2 regions of the Saccharobesus litoralis genome follow, and region 2 is predicted to be linked to the other one. Evidence: predicted binding sites of a transcription regulator. Region 2 holds the regulator's gene; the other holds the start of a gene.

Region 1 (7,347 bases), 2.5 Mb from region 2:
ATGACTGCTTTTTCTACGCGTTGTGGTTTATAGCCCATAATTTTTACCCTTATATTGTTGCCTAACTTACTAAGTTCATGTTTATTGTTGGTCGCTGGTATTTTTACCACTACGTAGCAACAAAAACGGGCTGGAACTCGTCAGGCTTATTCCAAAATTGCATTCCGTGCGTGATGTTCCATTAATTTGACTATAACAAGAAGATTTAGTTGTTGTATAGCTTTTTATTTAACCAGTTGCTGTCTTGCAGGTTCACAAGCATAAATGCTCATCTACAGGGGGATAGATTGGTCAGCCTTGTTTTGCGCTTAATATTTATCCATAACACGCAATGGCAAATCACTAGCGTGAGACATATCTCAATCACTCGGTTGTTAACTCTGATCTGCAGTAGCGTGATTGAATTATGTTAATAGAAGTGAAAACGCGCTTAAATTATAAAAAACTATCTAAATCAAATGTATAAGTTAACAAAGCTTGTCGATATAGCGATTAATCGTAATGCTAGAACAAGCAGTTATCGCCATTTCATTAACCAGCTTCACTATCCTTAGTCTTGTCCATTCGGATCACTAATTAAAGGGCAAGGGATAAGTATGAAGCGGGTCATAGTGCATTTATTATGTTTGTTCACTACGCTGATTGGCGGGTTTGCTAATGCGCAGCAGGTGATTTTACCTCAAGCGTATGACGATAAATCAAGCTTGGCTTTATCGGTAATACAAAGCGCGTTGCAAGTATCTGAACAGCGTTCTCAAGTGAGTATTGCGGATCATCAAATTGCAGAGCAAGGTTTAGCTGATGCATTAAAGAGTCACGAAATTTCGTTATTTTGGGCGAGTACCACTAATGAATTAGAAACTGAGTTTTTTCCGGTTCGGGTTCCTTTGCTTAAAGGAATAGACAGTTATCAAATATTGCTGTGCCGTGCTGAATCCATACCTGAGCTTAATTTAATTCGTCATGCTGGTCAGTTACGCCAGTATAAAATGGGAGTGTTAAACGCATCTAACAACGCTAATGTGTTTCAGCGCAATGGCTTAAATACGGTGGCAACCAGTAAATGGCAAAACTTAGTGTATATGCTAGACGGCCAACGGTTTGATATTATGGCCACTTCTGTTTTTGATATTGCTAAAATTCAAGCCTTACAAAATCAGGTTAAATACCCGATAAACGCTAGCACATTACAAGGCACTTTAATTTCATATCTTGCACCAACTTACATTTTTACCAATAACGCGCAGTTAGCCGAGCAGATTAAGCAAGGGTTAGAGTTATTAATCGAATCAAAGCAGTTGGATGCCATTTTAAATGCCGATGACAGCTATCGGCAGGCGTTAGCATTATTGGACGAATTTAATGGTGAAGTTATTCAATTGCAAAGCCAGTTACAAGCAAACGTGCAACCGTTGGCGCGTCCTGAGTTATGGGTGCATTTAGCTAACCAATCACTCTTAGCCAAAAATTAGCGTTAAAGCTAACGCCAAGCTGCAACAGTTAGGTATAATCGCAATTTTTATTTGCCCGTATTCGGTTTAATTGGGCTAGTGAGGTATTGCTGTTGCAGTTTTCTGAATTTCGTTTGCACCCTTTGTTGCTTAAAACCATAGATCATTTAGGTTTTACGCAAGCCACTGAGATCCAACAATTTGCTATTCCAAGTGCTTTACAGGGTGCTGATCTCATCGCGTCTTCAAAAACAGGCTCAGGCAAAACCTTGGCTTACCTTCTACCTTTGTTAAATCGATTGTTTTATAACCGAGCGTTAAGTAAACGAGACCCGCGTGGGGTTATTTTAGCGCCAACGCGTGAACTGGCTAACCAAGTTTATGCCCAAGTTCGTTTGTTTACTGCCAATACGCAATATTCGGCAGCTAAATTAATTGGCGGTGATAATTTTAATGATCAGGCCAAAAAATTACGTAGCAATCCTAAAATTATTGTCGCGACACCAGGGCGCTTGGCTGATCATCTAAGCCATCGTCATGTGTTTTTAAATGGTTTGGAAATGCTGGTATTTGACGAAGCCGATCGTATGCTTGATCTGGGTTTTATTGAGCAACTTACCGCTATACATAAACAAGCCGATCATCGTAAGCGGCAAACTCTGATGTTTTCTGCCACTATGGATAATCTCGATGTGGTTAAAATGGGGCAGCAGTTTCTTAACCAGCCTAAGCGTATTGCGGTGGGCGAGGCAAACCAACCTCATCAAGATATTCAACAAAGCTTTTATTTATCAGATGGCTATCCACACAAATTAAAACAGTTAGCGCATTTAGTTAGCTTGCATCCGCAAGAGCAAATTATCGTTTTTACCGCGACGCGAGACTCAACTCAGGAGCTTGCCAAATTTTTACAGGAAAATGGTAAAGACGCGACTTTCTTATCGGGAGATATGACCCAAGCTAAACGCAATCAAGAATTAGATGGCTTTGCTCGAGGTCGTTCACAGGTGTTAATTTCGACAGATGTCGCCTCTCGTGGATTGGATTTGCGCAATGTTGGTGCAGTAATCAATTTTGATTTACCTAAATTTGCTGAAGAATATGTGCATCGGATTGGTCGTACTGGACGCGCTGGATTTAAGGGCGTTGCTTATTCTTTAGTGTCAAAGCGCGACTGGCCAAGCTTTGAGTTGCTACAAGCATTTTTGCAGCAATCAATTACTTTTGAAAATATAGAGGGCTTGGCTGCTAAGTTTAACGGTATTAAGCCACAAGCGAAAAACGAGTCGAGTCAAGGTAAAGACAAAAAGTCATCTACCAGTAAAGCCGCCGGCAATCGTAAAAAGACTGTTTCGAAACCGAAAAAACAAGTTAATTTGGTTAAACCTAAAATTGATTTGGATGCGCCACCTATGCGCAAAAAGTAATTGTGCGCATTAAAGCTGTCTTGTAGCGGGCTTAATGCCTGCTTCGCGTTTGGTGCTTACTTTTGTATGTCGGTCTTTAAGCCGATGGGTAAGCGAGCTATGCAGGTTTAATATTGCCTTGAGGGATGGTGTATCTTTTCGTCTAAATAAATTTCGGCATACACAAGATTTTGTTTTTATTGAATATTTTTAATTGTTCTGGGTAATAAAATTAATAAGCCATAGATGGTTTACAATCTTTGGATAAGGTAATTAATCTACCGATTTTTGTGGAAAATAACCGTTTCAAAGTACAAGTTTTTGTTGGCGAGCATTTATGCTTGCAGAGCCTGTAAACTTTTCTGACTAAACGTAGCAGAACTAAAGAGTTTTGTTCCTGACAATTTCTATGTACCTGCATGCAGGCGCCAGAAGTAGGGAGGGAAGCTAAGTCTCGCCAATAGCATGGTTCAAATTAAAACTTGTCTACTCAATGAATAAATGGTTGTTTCAACCACCTTATTGACTGCATTATATTTCAATAATTTACCCGCTACGGATTTGTTTTAACTCAATTTGTCGGGCACTAAAATGGTGCCCATCGAAGTATTCACCTTTTTGGTGAGTTTGTTAATGAATTTTTAACAACTCTATTCAGTTAAAAAAGATTTGTTCATTTTATAAAACTCTCTCTAAATCATTGTAATCTATTAAAATAGTTGGTTTTTTGTTCAGGCTGGCTACAACGTTTTTATTTCGAATGTAAACATAAAATAACTAAAAAGCCGGGATGTGATGACTCATTCTAGTTATTTGCTTTATTTTTGTGCATTAAAACTTGCTTCTGGTGCATTGTTTTGGTGCCTTTATAGTCATCTTATATGTTGGTTGTGGTCAAGTTGTTGATTTTTATTGCTTTTTACTTTTTGGCATAACTGTTGAATAACCACTTCCGGGATTAATTTTTTATTAATTTGGAGCAATGCAATGAAACTGGTCACAGCGATCATCAAACCATTCAAACTGGATGATGTCAGAGAAGCTATCTCTGAAATTGGCATCGACGGTTTAACCGTGACTGAAGTTAAAGGCTTCGGTCGTCAAAAAGGTCACACTGAGTTATATCGTGGCGCAGAATATCAGGTAGATTTTCTTCCTAAAGTAAAATTAGAAATCGCTATCACAGACGACAACGTTGAACGTCTGGTTGAAGCAATTTCTTCTGCGGCGCAAACGGGCAAAATCGGCGATGGTAAAATCTTCGTTTACGATTTAGAGCAAGTTGTGCGTATCCGTACTGGTGAAACTGGCGATTCTGCTATTTAAGCCTAATCGAATTTATAAGAATATTTTGGGGAGAATATAATGGAAAACAACATATTCCACTTACAATATGCTATGGACACCTTTTACTTCTTAGTATGTGGTGCTTTAGTTATGTGGATGGCGGCTGGTTTCGCCATGCTAGAAGCGGGTCTTGTGCGCGCTAAAAATACAACAGAAATTTTAACGAAAAACGTCGCGTTATTTGCGATCTCTTGCATCATGTACTTAGTTGTCGGTTATGACATCATGTACGGCGGTGGCGTTTTCTTAGCGGGTATCGAAACGGTTGATTCAGCAGCTGTTTTAGGTGACTTCGCAGCACGTGAAGGTGGTTTTACTGGTGGTTCTATCTACTCTGGTGCTTCTGACTTCTTCTTCCAAGTTGTTTTCGTAGCAACTGCAATGTCAATCGTATCTGGTGCGGTTGCTGAGCGTATGAAGCTTTGGGCTTTCTTAGCTTTTGCTGTTGTAATGACTGGTTTCATCTACCCAATGGAAGGTGGCTGGACTTGGGGTGGCAATGAAGTATTTGGCATGTTCAGCCTAGGAGATGATTTTGGTTTCTCTGACTTCGCTGGCTCAGGTATCGTTCATATGGCTGGTGCGGCTGCTGCTTTAGCGGGTGTTTTATTGCTCGGCGCTCGTAAAGGTAAATATGCTGCAGACGGTTCAGTTAAAGCTATTCCAGGTGCAAACTTACCATTAGCAACTTTAGGTACTTTCATCCTTTGGATGGGCTGGTTCGGTTTCAACGGCGGTTCAGTACTTAAATTAGGTGATATCGACAACGCTCATGCTGTTGCTATGGTATTCCTTAACACTAACGCAGCAGCTGCTGGTGGTGTTGTTGCAGCTTTAGTTGTTGCTCGTATCTTATTCAAGAAAGCGGATTTAACAATGGCATTAAACGGTGCATTAGCAGGTCTTGTTGCTATCACTGCTGAGCCTTCTACTCCTACAGCGCTTGAAGCGACTATCTTCGGTGCATTAGGTGGTGTTTTAGTTGTTTTCTCAATCGTTTTCTTAGACAAGTTAAAAATCGACGATCCAGTGGGCGCTATCTCTGTTCACGGTACAGTTGGTTTATTAGGTCTATTATTAGTACCATTAACAAACGATGGTGCGTCTTTCTCAGGTCAAATTATCGGTGCCTTAACTATCTTCGTTTGGGTGTTCGTAACAAGCTTTATCGTTTGGTTTGCTCTGAAAGCTATTATGGGTATTCGTGTCTCTGAAGAAGAAGAGTACGAAGGTGTTGATATCGCTGAGTGCGGTATGGAAGCTTACCCAGAATTTACTTCAGGTACTAAGTAATAAGTTAGCATTTGATTAGTACTTATAAAGCCTCGGTTAATACCGGGGCTTTTTACGTTTTAAGCCCTTATTTTTACGACAGATTTTCGCGACATCTGCTTAAATCTATGTAAAAATTAAACGAAACCCCCACTTACAAGCTATAAGCAGATAAAGTCATGGATGCAGATAAAAAAACTTTATTCGTTACTGGTCTTTTCTTTAGTTCAATTTCCTTTGCTTCCAGTCATAGTCACAATGATCTCGCTTCATTGTCTATGGAACACCTCGAATCTATGTCGTTATCTGAGTTGTTGGAATTAAACGTGATCACTCCATCACGTACCAAGCAAAAATTGATTGATGCGCCTGCTAATATTCAAGTCATTACTCAACTGCAAATAGCTCAGCGTGGTTACGCTAATTTGGTTGAAGTGCTGCAAGATTTACCTGGGTTTGATTTTTCTACTTATGAAGATGGTGGTGGCGAATACCCTACACATAGCTCAAATAGAGGCTTAGGTGGTGGTCCTGGCAACCCTAAGCTATTAATTTTGTTAGATGGCGTAGTGCAAAATCATGTGGCATTTAATTGGTCGCAGTTGTGGGGAGAAGAAAACATTATTGAAGACTTGGACCGGATTGAAATTATTCAAGGTCCAGGTTCTGCTGCTTATGGCGCTAACGCGTTTTCAGGTGTTGTTCATTTAATTACTAAAAAACAAGTAGCCGAAGAAAACACTAATTTACATGTCTCGCTAGGAGAGGGTAAACAGCGCGGTTTTACCTTAACCCATCAAAGTATGTACAAAGATCTGCATATGAATGCAGCGATAAAGTCGTATCAATATGATGGTGACTCTGGGCTTGGCCGTTACGATCCGGCTGGTTATTTTTCTGGACAGCCATGGCCCAATACTCAGGTCGAGTCTTACGATAACCAAGGGCAATATCAAACGAACTCTGTAAACCCATTTGCAGGTCAACAAATGCCAGCCGGTTTTAACACCAGTAAAGACATATGGGCGATGCGGGCGAACGTCAGTTACTTTTCTCCGGAAGAAGAAAACTTATTAAAAGGCGTAAGTAAAATTAGTTTAGGTTTTTACCTTTGGGATAAAACCGAAGGTTTAGCCAGTTACGTGCCTAATTACGAGTATCAATCTTGGCGCAGTGATTTTGTTTCGCACCATACCGGCAAGCATATTTATCTTGATGTCGATTATCGTTTTAATGACAAATGGTTGTCTCGTACACGGGCTTGGTATCGTGAAAATCGACAAAAGCCAGATACAGGTTTTCGCTATACTTACCGTTTTGCTGAACTCGCTAAAACTTACCACAGCTTTAACCATCAAGTGGGTATTGAAGAGCAATTAGAATGGCAACAAAGTGATGATTCGTCACTGGTGTTAGGTGCGAGATTGATGGAAAGCGATAAAATGAACCAGATCGCATCTCTGGGGCGTAACCAAGCAGGGCACGATCCTATGACCAGTTCGTCATGGCGTCGAGCGACCCAAGATGACTTTCAGCTTGGCTTAGCTGAGTCGCAAGATATTGATGTTGTCGCTGAATCAGCGGTTTACGCTATTTATGACTCGGCTTTATCTTCTCGTTGGAACTACAGCTTAGGTTTGCGTTACGATTACAGTGAAGACTTTGGTAATACATTTAATCCGCGTTTAGGCTTTATTTATAAAATGCCGTCAGACTTTTTTGAAAAGTTGAACGTTAAATTTTTGTATGGTCAGGCTTTTCGTGAACCGTCTATTTTTGAGTTAACGGATGAGCACCGCGGTAATAGTCAGTTAAAACCGGAAGAGGTTGCTACTTATGAAGTGATTGCTCAAGGTAACTGGCAAAATAGT
Region 2 (7,347 bases):
CGGCGAAAAATAGGCCCCATTGGCCAGAAGTTTAAGTTGATGCCCGCTGCAATATGAGGAGGAACTAATCCCTCGTGATAAATCACATAGGTTAATAGTAAGTAATCCATGTGGCTGCGATGACAAGGTACGTAAACTACCTCGTGACCTTCATGGGCAAGCTTACGCACTGTTTCTACGTTGGTGATGTGGATCCCATGATATAACTTGTTCCATATCCAAGTAAGAACGCGATCGCCAATACGTACCGCATTTTCTCGATAGTCTGCGGCCATTTCATCTAAGTATTGGCGCGCGGTTTCACGGGCTTTATTGATACTAATATTTTTACTTTTAGCTTCGTCTTCAATCACTTTTTTTAATGCTGGCGAGGCTAATAAACTATTAATTAGCTGATCTCTTTCCCACAGCTTTGGGCCAGCAATCGCGAGCTTTTGGCGTTGAAAATGAAAACGTGCTACCCGTAGCAGTTTTTGGGCAATAGCTTTATCAGAACCATGATCGTCAGCGACTTCTCGGCAGGACACGGGTTGACTGAACTGAATGAGATTGTGACGCCCTGAAAACAGAACAATAAAAAACTTTGCTAAAGCACTTGGCTTGCGTTGATCGTTGAAGACCACATCAGCATCAAGGTTAGCTTTACCTGGGTAACGTCCCCAAGTTGAAAAACAAGGGATTAATTGAGCATCAATACCGGTTTGTTCTTTATGTTGCTTAAGTAACTGTTCGACTTGCGACAAAGCTTCTGTCGGTTTACGTTTAATCTTTAGGCTGGATGCCATACGATCAAGGCAAATATACCTCGTGTAGAGAGTGCCATTGACGTTAACTTTGCTAAATGGAGACGGTAGATCAAATTTTTTACAGATGCGCTGTAGAGCAAGCAGATCAAAAATTGACTCTTCTTTTAAAACGTAAAATAAAGGCTTGTCGTGATCAATGTTGATCTCAGCTTCTAATTGCGCTGGAATGACTTTGGTGCGAATAAAAGGTCTAACGGGCCATTTTAATACATGGCTGAGCACCGCGTTAAGTTCGCTCATATTTGAGTTTAGCTAAAAATATGCATGAAATATGAAGATAATTATATCATGAGCGCCGTTTTCAGCCTACGCAACAACCATGACATTTTTTGTGGCGATATAGTCAGTTAGTTATAGATAAATATAAAAGAGGAAATATAAACCCTGCTTAAGCACTTAATAGCCAAGTGGCTGTACCTAAAAATGCAAATATACCGACTACATCTGTGACGGTTGTTAAAATTACGCCTCCAGCGAGAGCAGGGTCTATTTCTAAGCGTTTTAATATCAGTGGAATACTTACACCCGCAATGCCGGCTGCGAGCATATTCATTAGCATGGCAAAAGCAATAATCCCACCGAGTAATAAGTCTTGTTTCCAAAGTGCGACGACAGAGGCAATCAATACTGCCCACAAAACCCCATTCAGCAAGCCGATAGTAAATTCTTTTATTATTAGCCAGCGCACGTTGGTTGGTGCAACGTGGCCTACCGCCATTGCCCGGATCACTAAGGTTAATGTTTGGTTACCTGCGATACCGCCCATACTGGGTACTATCGTATTGAGTACAGCTAAAACTGCGAGTTGGGAAAGAATGTCTTCAAAAGCACTAGAAACTAAAGCGGCCAATAATGCTGTAATTAAATTAATACCCAGCCAGATAGAGCGACGCTGGGTACTTTTGATAACGGGAGCAAACGTGTCTTCTTCGTCGTCTAAACCCGCCATACTCATCATGGAATGTTCGGCATCTTCACGAATAATATCAACAATATCATCTATGGTGATCCTACCTAATAGTAGACCTTGCTCATTGGTAACAGGTGCTGATATCCAATTATGGCGCTCAAATTGTTTAGCAACTTCAGATTCGTCCATATCCGCAGGGATAGTTTCCGCTTCTTCTTCCATAATGTCTGACACTAAAGTCGCGGGGTTTGACGTGACCACGAGTTTTGCCAGACTTAATGTGCCGAGTAACTTGTCTTGATCATCAACCACGTACAATACGTCAGTTGCTTCTGGAAGATGGCCACGCAACCTGAGATAGCGACTCACGACTTCAATAGTCACATCAGGACGGATGGTGACGGTATCCGTATTCATGATAGCGCCGGCGGTGTCTTCCTCGTAGCCTAGGGCTTTTTCTGCACGATGACGATCTTGCTCATCCAGCGATTGCAAAACGGCTTGGTAAGTTTCATCGGGCAGGCTACGTAATACTTCGGCAAGATCATCGGTATCTAACCCTTCAGTGGCTTCGGCAACCATTGAGGGGTTCATTTTTTGGATGATGCTATTGCGAACGTCTTCAGATAGCTCTTCAAGAATGTCGCCGTGAAACTCTGGGTCAATTAATGTCCAAATAACATGGCGTTGTTTGCTGGGTGAGGACTCTAAGACGTGGGCTATATCTCCGTCAGACATCTCGTGCAGTATATTACGCACGTGCACAAACATGCCTTGACTTAGCGCATGGCTAATATCGCTTAGCAAGTTTTGGCTATTGTCTTGTTCGAAGGTGTCCTGCATATCCCGCAGATCTTTATCAGAAATATTATGCGCTTAGTCTACCGCAAGCCTGTTTGCAATTCTAACTATTAGTGTTGAAAACACAGGGGAGTAGGGCTACTCAGCTTCTTCAAATTTATTGGCTATTAGTGCTTTTACGGCTTCTAATGCCGCTGGGGCATCTTCGCCAGTGCATTGTACGGTTATTTGTTTGCCTTGCGCACCAGCAAGCAGCAAAAGCGCCATAACACTTTGGGCGTTGGCTGATTTACCTTCGCAGCTAATGGTAATTGTCGATTGGAATTGTTGGGTTAGCTCAACGAGCTTAGTTGCCGCTCGTGCATGTAGCCCAAGCTTGTTAACTATGGTGAGTGACTCTGATACACAAATTGACATGAACTAACGACGCTGCTCTCGATGTAAAATGGTGATGTTATCTCTTTCTTGTTTAAAGGCATCAGCTAATGTTTGTGCCACATACACAGACCTATGCTGGCCACCTGTACAGCCAATGGCGACAGTCACGTAACTGCGATTATTGCGCTCCAGCGCAGGTAACCAAGTTTTAAGGAAGATTTTAACTTGCCAGATGAATTCACTCACTTCTGGACTTTGCGCTAAGTAATCGATTACCGGTTGGTCTAAACCCGTGAGTGGTCTTAGTTCGGGTACCCAGTGAGGATTAGGCAGAAAACGCGCATCAAACACATAGTCTGCATCTTGCGGAAGCCCGTGCTTAAAACCAAATGAAGTGAATACCAACTTGAGTTGCTTGGCTTTAGTGCCAAGTATTTCGCTATGAACCAAGTCGTTTAACTGATGAATGCTTAGCCCTGTTGTATCTAAAATTAAATCAGATTGTTGCTTGATGCTGTCTAATTGGTTTTCTTCGTCTTTAATCGCTTCTTCTAAGCTAAGCTCACTGTTTTGTAAGGAGAGTGGGTGAATACGTCTTGATTCTGAAAAGCGCTTTAGCAAAGCGGTATTAGTCGAATCAAGGTAAACAACACGTAAGCTGACTTTATTACGTAATGTCTCTAAATAGGTGGAAACTTGATTCTCAGAAGGAGACGTTAGATTACGAATATCTAATGTCACCGCAACTTTATCGGCTTTGCCTTGCATTGTATTGATGAGCGACAGCAAAAGCTCTAGCGGCATATTGTCGACACAATAGTAACCTGAATCTTCAAGGTTATGTAACGCAGCGGTTTTACCTGATCCTGAGCGACCAGTGAAAATGACTAGCTGTAACATCGTTTTTCCTTAAAACTAACAACCTATTGAAATAAGCAAGTAGAATATACCACTATTTTCAGCTATTTATAGTCATGAACTTAACTTGCCATAAACTTAACAACAAACTTAATTAGTGATTGCTTGGTATAACTCTTGATTGGTTATAGCGTTTTTCACACTTTTAAGTACAGTTTTATCAGATAGTTTTTCGGCTATTAGTGCTAGTGACTTTAAGTGGTCTTGGCATTCAGACTCAGGGGCAAGTAATGCGAAGAAAACTTTGACTGGGGCATTGTCTATCGCGTCATAGTCAATGGCTTCGTCTGAGGTTAACAACAAAGCTAAACTTTTATTACAATTAAGACGACCATGAGGTAAGGCAATACCTTGACCTATACCTGTGCTGCCGAGTTTTTCACGTGCTAGCAAGGCATCAAGTATGTCTTGTTCTTGTATTTCAGTTTGCCCTAGCTGTTTAGCCGCATATTGGCTAATAACTTGAAGGATTCTTTTTTTGCTTTTAGCCGGAACTGCGCAAAATACGCAGTCCGGAGTGATTAGTTGTTCAATTTCCATTGAGCAGATTAATGACTCTTTAATTTTTCTTTATGTTTGATTACTTGCCTGTCGAGCTTGTCAATTAATGAATCAAGCGCTGCATACATATCCTGGTGATCGGACGTGGCAAATATCTCTCCGCCGTTAATATGCAAAGTCGCTTCCGCTTTTTGCACTAACTTTTCCACGCTTAGGATAACATATACATTGTTTATATGATCAAAATGTCGCTCTAGTTTTGCAAACTTTGTGTCGACATACGTTTTTAAAGCCTCGGTCACTTCTACATGGCGGCCAGTTAAGTTGATTTGCATAGGCTTTTCCTTCTATGGTTGCGAGCCCTAAAGTAGGCTCTTACGTTGGTTTGATGGTGGAATCGACAAAGCTTCTCGGTACTTAGCTATGGTACGGCGAGCGACTTGAATACCTTGTTCAGCTAACAGGTCGGTGATTTTACTGTCACTTAGCGGTTTAGCTGGGTTTTCAGCGGCTACTAATTTTTTAATCAATGCGCGAATAGCGGTAGATGAACATTCGCCGCCATTCTCAGTGCTGACATGGCTGGAAAAGAAATATTTTAGTTCAAAAATACCGCGCGGCGTGTGCATGTATTTTTGTGTAGTCACACGTGAAATTGTCGACTCATGCATTTCAACTGCTTCGGCAATATCGTTTAACACCATAGGCTTCATGGCTTCATCACCATACTCAAAAAAGCCTTGTTGGTGTTCAACAATGCAGTTTGCGACCTTGAGTAAAGTATCGTTACGGCTTTCCAAACTTTTAATAAACCACTTTGCATCTTGCATATGAGAACGAATAAATTGAGTGTCCGCTGAATTTTTCGCAGTGCGACTTAATGCAGCATATTCTTGGTTTACTTTAAGTTTAGGCACACTTTCCGGATTTAGCTCAACAATCCATGAATCTTTTTCTTTGCGCACTGAAACATCCGGGACAATATACTGTGCTTCCTCCGCGATGACTGCATTGCCAGGGCGAGGGTTGAGTGAATGAATGAGTTTCATCACTTCCCGCAGTTGATCTTCTTTCAACCGGCTTTTTCGGCTTAAGGTTCGATAATCTCGATTGGCAAGTAAGTCGATATGATTGGCTATGATTTGTTTAGTTTCTTTAAGCCAAGGCGTCTCTGGGCTAAATTGATTGAGTTGTACCAGTAAGCATTCTTGCGCGGTTCTTGACGCAACACCAATAGGATCAAATAACTGAATGCGTTTCAGTACAGCCTCAACTTCGTCTAGCTCAACTTCGTCATCGCCCATACTCTCTAATATATCTTCAGCGCTAACGGTTAAATAACCGCTGTCGTCTACCGCATCGATAATTGCGGTGGCAATTGCCTGATCGGTTGGTGAGAATGGGGTCAGGTCCATTTGCCAATACAAGTGGTCACGGATCGTTTCAGTGGTTTCGCCTTGGTAAATTGTATCGTCTGCAACAGAATAACTTGAGCTTTTAGCTGCTGGGCTGGCACCCTGGGATAGATGGTCATCCCAAGTGGTATCTGTGACTAATTGGTCTGGAATTTCTGTCCGCTCTAGTTCTTGTTTGGTATCGGCAATAGGCTCTGGCGTGTCGTCATAGCCATTTAGCAGGTTAGATTCTGGCTCCTTGATTGAATCTAAGCTTTCGTTGCTGTCAAAACTATCTTGTTCTTCATGTTCAAGCAGAGGATTAGCATCCATCGCATCTTGAATTTCTTGTTGTAAATCCAAGGTCGACAATTGCAGCAAGCGAATGGCTTGTTGCAACTGAGGTGTCATGGTCAGTTGTTGGCTAAATTTTAATTGTAACGATTGTTTCATTATCTAATCGGTTTATTGGCCACGGTTACAGGCTGGCTTACCATCATTAAAGTGTAAACTGTTCGCCAAGATACACTTCTCTCACTTGTTTATTTGCTAACACACTTTCCGGTTTGCCAGAGGCAATGAGATTACCTTGGCTAACAATATAGGCTGTTTCGCAAACATCTAGCGTTTCTCTTACGTTATGATCGGTAATTAATACGCCAATACCTCTGTCTTTTAAATGGGTAATAATCCTTTTTATATCGAGTACTGAAATAGGATCAACACCAGCAAAAGGTTCATCTAATAGGATAAATTTAGGGTCTGCAGCTAAAGCTCGGGCAATTTCTACGCGACGTCTTTCTCCACCCGATAAACTCATTCCTAAACTATCGACTATGTGTTCAATATGAAACTCTTGTAGTAATTCTGCAAGTTTATTTTCTCTTTGTTGGCTATTTAGTGCTTTGTTTGTTTCTAAAATAGCCATTATGTTCTGACGCACGGTCAATTTTCTAAAAATAGATGAATCTTGCGGTAAATAGCCAACCCCTAATCTTGCCCTTTCATGCATTGGGAAGTGAGTCATATCTTTGTCGTCTAGCGATACTTCTCCGCTATCAGCAGCGACTAACCCCACAATCATGTAGAAAGTGGTTGTTTTTCCTGCGCCGTTAGGGCCAAGTAGCCCGACAATTTGTCCAGAATTTACTTCAAGTGATACGCTTTGTACGACTTGTCTAGCTTTATATCTTTTGGCTAAATTTTTAGCGACGAGTTTGGTCATTTTTCTTTTGCTACCGGAGTTAACACAACGCGAACCCTCGATTCAGAGGCTTTGTCGGAAGATGCGATGAGTTGGCGTTTAGCCACATCGTATTCAATTCGGTCACCGTTAATCATGCTATCCGCTTGGTTTATTTGTGCTTGGCCAATTAACACTAAAACTTGGGTTGTTAAGTTATAATGCATTTGCTGTGCATGAGCTTTGATTTGGATCCCATCTTTTAACTGATGATTAAAGGTGACTGGGTTACCTGAAGCGATAAGCTTTTCTGACTGATTACCTTTATTACGTTGCACTTCTAATTTGTCGGCATTGAGCTGTAAGTGCCCCTGACTGATTTGGACATTACCGTAAAAAGTGAGTTTATTATTAACTAAATCCATTGATTGCTTTTCCGCATCAATAAATATTTGT

The links. The regulator sigma-54, encoded in region 2, starts transcription at its own class of promoters, with help from an activator protein. The targets are predictions, from matches to a motif close to GTTGGCACGNNNNTNGNNT.
Region 1: the regulator sigma-54 is predicted to act here: its motif matches at 3,783-3,801, upstream of glnK (P-II family nitrogen regulator).

What each region holds. Positions count from the first base shown of each region.
Region 1 is NZ_CP026604.1:2,866,737-2,874,083, forward strand. Features, by position in the region: gene galU (UTP--glucose-1-phosphate uridylyltransferase GalU) at 1-38, opposite strand, end outside; gene C2869_RS10160 (hypothetical protein) at 597-1,472, shown strand; gene C2869_RS10165 (DEAD/DEAH box helicase) at 1,565-2,878, shown strand; gene glnK (P-II family nitrogen regulator) at 3,845-4,183, shown strand; gene C2869_RS10175 (ammonium transporter) at 4,223-5,497, shown strand; gene C2869_RS10180 (TonB-dependent receptor plug domain-containing protein) at 5,656-7,347, shown strand, end outside.
Region 2 is NZ_CP026604.1:5,395,712-5,403,058, reverse strand. Features, by position in the region: gene plsB (glycerol-3-phosphate 1-O-acyltransferase PlsB) at 1-1,046, opposite strand, end outside; gene mgtE (magnesium transporter) at 1,195-2,559, opposite strand; gene C2869_RS20645 (HPr family phosphocarrier protein) at 2,656-2,934, opposite strand; gene rapZ (RNase adapter RapZ) at 2,938-3,795, opposite strand; gene ptsN (PTS IIA-like nitrogen regulatory protein PtsN) at 3,904-4,353, opposite strand; gene hpf (ribosome hibernation promoting factor) at 4,362-4,649, opposite strand; gene C2869_RS20625 (RNA polymerase factor sigma-54) at 4,677-6,161, opposite strand; gene lptB (LPS export ABC transporter ATP-binding protein) at 6,208-6,933, opposite strand; gene lptA (lipopolysaccharide transport periplasmic protein LptA) at 6,930-7,347, opposite strand, start outside.